2 regions of the Alkaliphilus sp. B6464 genome follow, and region 1 is predicted to be linked to the other one. Evidence: a T-box and tRNA genes for the amino acid it is inferred to sense, from the RefSeq annotation. Region 1 holds a T-box; the other holds one or more tRNA genes.
What was found. The T-box of region 1 lies ahead of proS (proline--tRNA ligase). A T-box ahead of a tRNA ligase gene usually reads a tRNA of that ligase, here a tRNA-Pro.
Positions count from the first base shown of each region.

Region 2: it encodes a tRNA-Pro, which carries the amino acid that the T-box ahead of proS (proline--tRNA ligase) is inferred to sense. The anticodon was not compared.

Region 1 is NZ_CP058557.1:1,668,323-1,671,579, reverse strand. It holds gene HYG84_RS07985 (TraX family protein) at 1-32, opposite strand, end outside; gene proS (proline--tRNA ligase) at 235-1,677, opposite strand; T-box leader at 1,741-1,952, opposite strand; gene HYG84_RS07975 (ABC transporter permease) at 2,123-3,257, opposite strand, start outside.
Region 2 is NZ_CP058557.1:2,320,055-2,323,311, forward strand. It holds tRNA gene HYG84_RS11445 (tRNA-Val) at 1-38, shown strand, start outside; tRNA gene HYG84_RS11450 (tRNA-Asp) at 44-120, shown strand; tRNA gene HYG84_RS11455 (tRNA-Thr) at 205-281, shown strand; tRNA gene HYG84_RS11460 (tRNA-Gly) at 287-360, shown strand; tRNA gene HYG84_RS11465 (tRNA-Lys) at 380-455, shown strand; tRNA gene HYG84_RS11470 (tRNA-Cys) at 475-549, shown strand; tRNA gene HYG84_RS11475 (tRNA-Arg) at 554-630, shown strand; tRNA gene HYG84_RS11480 (tRNA-Tyr) at 700-784, shown strand; tRNA gene HYG84_RS11485 (tRNA-Leu) at 857-939, shown strand; tRNA gene HYG84_RS11490 (tRNA-Gly) at 1,024-1,098, shown strand; tRNA gene HYG84_RS11495 (tRNA-His) at 1,107-1,182, shown strand; tRNA gene HYG84_RS11500 (tRNA-Gln) at 1,188-1,264, shown strand; tRNA gene HYG84_RS11505 (tRNA-Lys) at 1,269-1,344, shown strand; tRNA gene HYG84_RS11510 (tRNA-Ser) at 1,354-1,442, shown strand; tRNA gene HYG84_RS11515 (tRNA-Ser) at 1,494-1,585, shown strand; tRNA gene HYG84_RS11520 (tRNA-Pro) at 1,594-1,670, shown strand; tRNA gene HYG84_RS11525 (tRNA-Ile) at 1,698-1,774, shown strand; tRNA gene HYG84_RS11530 (tRNA-Phe) at 1,804-1,879, shown strand; gene HYG84_RS11535 (ribonuclease H-like domain-containing protein) at 2,084-3,118, opposite strand.

The sequences.
Region 1 (3,257 bases):
AATTGAAATCCTGCAATTCCTTTTTTATCCATAATTATCCTCCTGTAAATTAATCTTTAAGCATATTATAAAAGGACAATTTTAATTCCTTATTACTTTAACCTTAAATAAACCTTAACTATTAAGAGTTTTGTTCATATCCTAAAAAATAAAGTTGCTCTTAAACTCTAATATAAGTTTAAGAGCAACTTTTTATACAGATACGCAAAGACTTAGTTGAGATGGAGTCTTAGATTAGTATGCTTTAGCTAAATATACCATATGTTTTGCTTCTTTACCGCAGAATGCACAAGTATGGCCTAAGTCCTCCTGCTCAAATGGGATACATCTTATAGTAACACCAGTTTCAGCTTTAATATGTTCTTCACATTCTCTTTCTCCACACCACATGGCTTTAACAAAACCAGGCTTTATTTCCATAACTTCCTTCATTTCATCAAAACTTTTTACTATATAGGTTTTTTCATCCCTCATTTTCTTAGCTTTATATAGCAAGTTGTTATTAATATCTCTTAAGAGATTTTCTACTGCCTCCTCTAGATTATCTAGAGAAATAGCTTCTTTTTCTAATTCATCTCTTCTAAATAACATGGCTTGATTTTTTTCGATATCTTTTGGTCCAATTTCTATTCTTATTGGAACACCTTTCATTTCCCATTCATTAAACTTCCAACCTGGAGAATAGTTGTCACGATCATCTAGCTCAACTCTAAACTTGCCTTTTAGCTGACTAAATAATTCATTAGCTTTATCTAGCACGCCTTCTTTGTGGGATGCTATCGGAACTATAACAACCTGAACAGGAGCCACTCCTGGAGGTAATACAAGTCCCCTATTATCACCATGAACCATAATAAGTCCACCGATTAACCTTGTAGAAACACCCCAAGATGTGTGATAAGGATGTTTAAGATCCCCATTTCTATCTGAGTAAGTAATATCAAAGGCTGTTGTAAAGTGTTGACCTAAGTTATGGGAAGTACCAGCTTGAAGTGCTTTACCGTCATGCATTAAAGCTTCCATAGTATAAGTAGCATATGCTCCAGCAAATTTTTCTTTCTCACTCTTTTGTCCCACAACAACTGGCATAGCTAATAATTCTTCTGCAGTTTCTTTGTAAATATTTAACATTTGCAAAGTCTCATCTTGGGCTTCTTCATAAGTTTCGTGTAGAGTATGCCCTTCCTGCCATAAAAATTCTGAGGTTCTAAGGAATGGTCTCGTACTCTTTTCCCAACGAACAACTGAACACCATTGGTTATATAAAAATGGTAAATCTCTATAGGACTTTAACCATCTTGAATACATTTCACAAATAATAGTTTCTGATGTCGGTCTAACACAAAGCCTTTCTGCCAGTTCTTCATCTCCCCCATGAGTAACCCACGCCACTTCAGGAGCAAATCCTTCTACATGCTCGGCTTCTTTCTTTAGTAAACTTTCTGGAATAAGTAGTGGGAAATAACAGTTTTTATGTCCTGTATCTTTAAATCTGTTATCCATATACTTTTGAATATTTTCCCAAATAGCATAACCATAGTGCTTAATAACCATAAAGCCTTTAACTGGTGAGTAATCAACTAAGTCTGTTTTTCTAATTACATCTGTATACCATTGTGCAAAGTCTACCTCCATTGGGGTGATTTCTTCAACAAATTGCTTATCTTTTTTTGACATATTGAATCTCCTTCCTTTTTTATACAGGTTTTATACAATAAAAAATCCCTCATCTCTATAAACAATAGAGACGAGAGATTATATTTCACCCGTGGTACCACTCTAATTAACCTAAAAAGGTTCTCTTAATCGTATAACGGCACGAACCGAAAGGATCTACTTTTTTCAACCCTTCACTCAAGGACTGGTTCAAAAACTAAAGCTTAAAAACCTTCCACCAACGGTTTTCTCTCTGCAAAGCATCATTTTTTACTATTTCCTATCATAGATTTATAACTATTTTGTTATATTCTTCTTATTAGAATAGCCAATTATTCATATAATGTCAATATTTTTCTAACACATAGAAAATTATGTACTAAAAAATGTGAATAAGTTATAATTTAAGTAATTTATTCCAATAAAATTTAAATTCAGACCTCTTAAAGGAAGATTTTATTATCTGCTAAGATCTAAAAATAACAGATTCTTTATTAAACATGTATTTCATAAATAGAAGTGATGCCACTACCAATAGGATAGAAACACCAAATGTAGTCGCAATATGAAGGGGGTTAATAATGTCCACTAGGACTTCCTTCATTAGCAACACAGCATTAAGTAATGGTACGAAAAACATGCGGTTTGATAATGTACGAATATCCATAAACATAGTTAAATATGCAGGAACCATTAGTACAATTGTAACAGGACTTAAGTAGGTACCTGCTTCCTTATAAGATTTAGCAAATACACTTATAGAAAGCATCAATCCGCTTAACATCATAGCTATAAGTAATGATGTAGCTACCAAAATCAACATAGACAGCGGAGAAATGCGAACTTCTAAAGGCATTATATTTGGAGCTATTTTAGCTGCTGCAAGAACGCCAATTAACGAAGTAATTGTCCCTAGTACAGAAGCTAACAGTACAGTTAAGTATTTACCAGTCAATATAGAAAGTCTATCAGCGCCACTTGCCAATAAAGGCTCTAAAGACATCCTCTCCTTTTCTCCTGCTCCTAGGTCTATTGCCGCTGGCATACCACCTACCACAGGATACATCATTAAGAAAAACGGAAGCAAAAATGTTATCATCATTAAAGCTGTAGCATCTCCCTTAGATTCCTGTCCTTCAGGTACATAGGCCTCTCTATTTATAATGGCAGGTTGAAGAATCTTTGGATCAACTCCTATATCTGCTAGTCTTTCAAGCCTAACCTCTTCACTATATTTATTAATAATTCCTTCCACAACAGATGTAGCCATGCTGGATTCATTACTTACCTCATCGAATATTATTTTAATATCTCCAGGTACTTTCTCATTTATTTTACTCTGAAAGTTTTCTCCTATTTGTATTATCGCCTTAATATCTCCCTTTTGTAAAGCTTCATAAGGATTATCAACATCAACTACTTTAAGTCCTACTCCACTTTTTAGATATTGTATAATATCTGCCTCTTGCTCATTTGTTTCAATAAAAACAACAATATCATTTTGTAAGTTTTTCTCCATCTTGCTTACTCCCATATTCATAAAGAAAAATAAGAGCGGAAAAATTAACATAGGTATTAAAACACTTGCAATCCAGGTTCGT
Region 2 (3,257 bases), 650 kb from region 1:
GCAGGGGGTCACAGGTTCAAGTCCTGTTGCGCCCACCAAAATTGGCCTGGTAGTTCAGATGGTTAGAATGCCAGCCTGTCACGCTGGAGGTCGAGGGTTCGAGTCCCTTCCAGGTCGCCAATTTTAATATATTTTTAAAAGGTAACTCAGCATTTGCTGAGTACTGTAATCACACCAAATCAAAGATTTGGGTAATTACAGCATGCTGGTGTAGCTCAGTTGGCCAGAGCAGCTGATTTGTAATCAGCAGGTCGCGGGTTCGAATCCCATCACCAGCTCCATATATGCGGGTGTAGTTCAATGGTAGAACGTCAGCCTTCCAAGCTGATCGCGAGGGTTCGATTCCCTTCACCCGCTCCATTTAATTCGAAAATAACAGGGTCCATTAGCTCAGTCGGTAGAGCACCTGACTTTTAATCAGGGTGTCCCGCGTTCGAGTCGCGGATGGATCACCATGATTAAGTAATTTAAGATGGCGACATAGCCAAGTGGTAAGGCAGAGGTCTGCAAAACCTTTATTCCCCAGTTCAAATCTGGGTGTCGCCTCCAAAATGCGCTCATAGCTCAGCTGGATAGAGTGTCTGACTACGAATCAGAAGGTCGGGAGTTCGAATCTCTCTGGGCGCACCATCTGTTTGTTGATGTAGATTGATTGTATAAACAAATTGAGATTTATGATTAACGATACAATATAAATATGGAGGGGTTCCCGAGCGGCCAAAGGGGGCAGACTGTAAATCTGTTGTCAGCGACTTCGAAGGTTCGAATCCTTCTCCCTCCACCATTTTAAAAAGAAACTCAGTGAATGCTGAGGACTCTAATTACATCAAATCAAGGATTTTAGTAATTGAAATATGCGGGTGTGGCGGAATTGGCAGACGCACTAGACTTAGGATCTAGCGGGAAACCGTGGGGGTTCGACTCCCTTCACCCGCACCATTATTGTAAAACGTTTCAAGGAAACTCAGCTAATGCTGGGTATTCAACTCACACCAAATTTAAAAAATTGGGTGATTGAAGCATGCGGAAGTGGCTCAGTGGTAGAGCATCGCCTTGCCAAGGCGAGGGTCGCGGGTTCGAGTCCCGTCTTCCGCTCCATTATTATGGTGGATGTAGTCAAGTGGTTAAGACACAGGATTGTGGCTCCTGCACTCGTGGGTTCGACTCCCATCATCCACCCCAAGTTTTGGGATATAGCCAAGTCGGTAAGGCAACGGACTTTGACTCCGTCATTCCGCAGGTTCGAGTCCTGCTATCCCAGCCATTTTGACCCATTAGCTCAGTCGGTAGAGCACCTGACTTTTAATCAGGGTGTCCCGCGTTCGAGTCGCGGATGGGTCACCAACTAATAATGGAGAGGTGTCCGAGTGGTTTAAGGAGCTGGTCTTGAAAACCAGTGACTCCGCAAGGGGCCGTGGGTTCGAATCCCACCCTCTCCGCCATTATTATTGCATTATATATTAAATGAGTGTATAATGTAGATATCCTAAAATGGAGAAGTACTCAAGTAGGCTGAAGAGGACGGTTTGCTAAACCGTTAGGTCGCGTAAGTGGCGCGCGGGTTCGAATCCCGCCTTCTCCGCCATTTTAAATCCGGGTGTAGCGCAGTTTGGTAGCGCACATGGTTTGGGACCATGGGGCCGGGGGTTCGAATCCCTCCACCCGGACCAGGTACAATTATATACTCATAAAAGTGAGGGCCTTTAGCTCAGTTGGTCAGAGCGTCCGGCTCATAACCGGCAGGTCCGGGGTTCGAGTCCCTGAAGGCCCACCATTTTCATTGTACAAGAAAGTACAAAACAAGCCCAGATAGCTCAGTCGGTAGAGCAGGGGACTGAAAATCCCCGTGTCGGTGGTTCGATTCCGCCTCTGGGCACCAGAAAAAGAACTGATATTTTATGTATCAGTTCTTTTTATTATTGTTTAATGAGGCTCTTTGTCAATAGTTGGGGTAGGATTATCAGTAATCCTGCTCCATTATTGCATTTGAGCCTATTTTAATATGAGCATAGGGTTCTACATGTTTTTGGGTACACTAAATAAACCTAACTAAAATATAGGAACTTTATGGTATTTATATTTATTATTTAGGGAATATAGATTTTAAAATAATAGAAAGCAGTTCTCCTATTAAGTGAATGTTAAGATGTCCGCCGAGCTTTAAAATCATCAGTCTATTGGGAAAGTATTTTTCGCTATAATAATCACTTTTATTAAATAGTGATTTAGATAAATTAAAATTTTCTAAATTAATATAACTACATTTTTCTCCAGTAGATAGATAACCTTCAAATAATGGAATTTCAATATTGAACTCGCCATTATAGGGATGCCATTCGAAATTAAAGTTAGATCCATAATATATAACATCTAGTATATCTTTAAAGCTTTCAGTAAGTCCTTTTATATGTAAAAAACCCTTCTTAATTAATATATTTTTAGGATATACATTGAAATTAATTTTTTTAGAATTATAATTTACAATTATCTCTTTTCCTATAATGTCGTATTTTTCAATGGAAATACTATCAAAAACAGTAAGTAGCTTATTTAAATAATAAATATCTTCATAATTATGAAGTAATATTGTTTTTTCAACACTAGGTGAAGGATTTTTAACATATTCCTTGTATAACAGCACACTATCTTTTCCGCTAATAGTATCCTTTCTATTAATTCCTACAAAACGCTCAACAGTTTTTAGTTTAAAATTTTCTAATGGAAGTTGCTTTTTTTCCTTTCTAAGACACTGCAGTATATCAATATGTTTAATATTATCAAAATTCCATTCTAACTTATTAAACATAAAACGTTCTTTTAGAAAAGGTATATCAAATGTCGCGCCATTATAGGTAATAACATAGGGGAAATTTGTAAAAATATTGGAGAATTCTAGTAAAATACTAATTTCCTCATTAGGATTTTCTGCAAAAAATTGTTTTAATATAATAGTATCGTTTACATTATATAAAATCCCAATCAAAATAACTTGATGATACTTTCTACTAAGTCCTGTTGTTTCAATATCTATTACACAATACTCAGTTGTATTAAATATTTCTCCTAAGTTCTTTGGTAATATAGTTCTATCCTCTACTTCAAATGTTTTAATTTTCATGATTACCTCCTAACTTCTCTTTACTAAATATAATATCAAAAACTAGTAAGCCAATCAAAAACTAAATGATATTTAGACTTTTTTATGGGTAATAGAAATGTAATATAGCTGTAATGTTATTGGTAGAGGTTATATGATA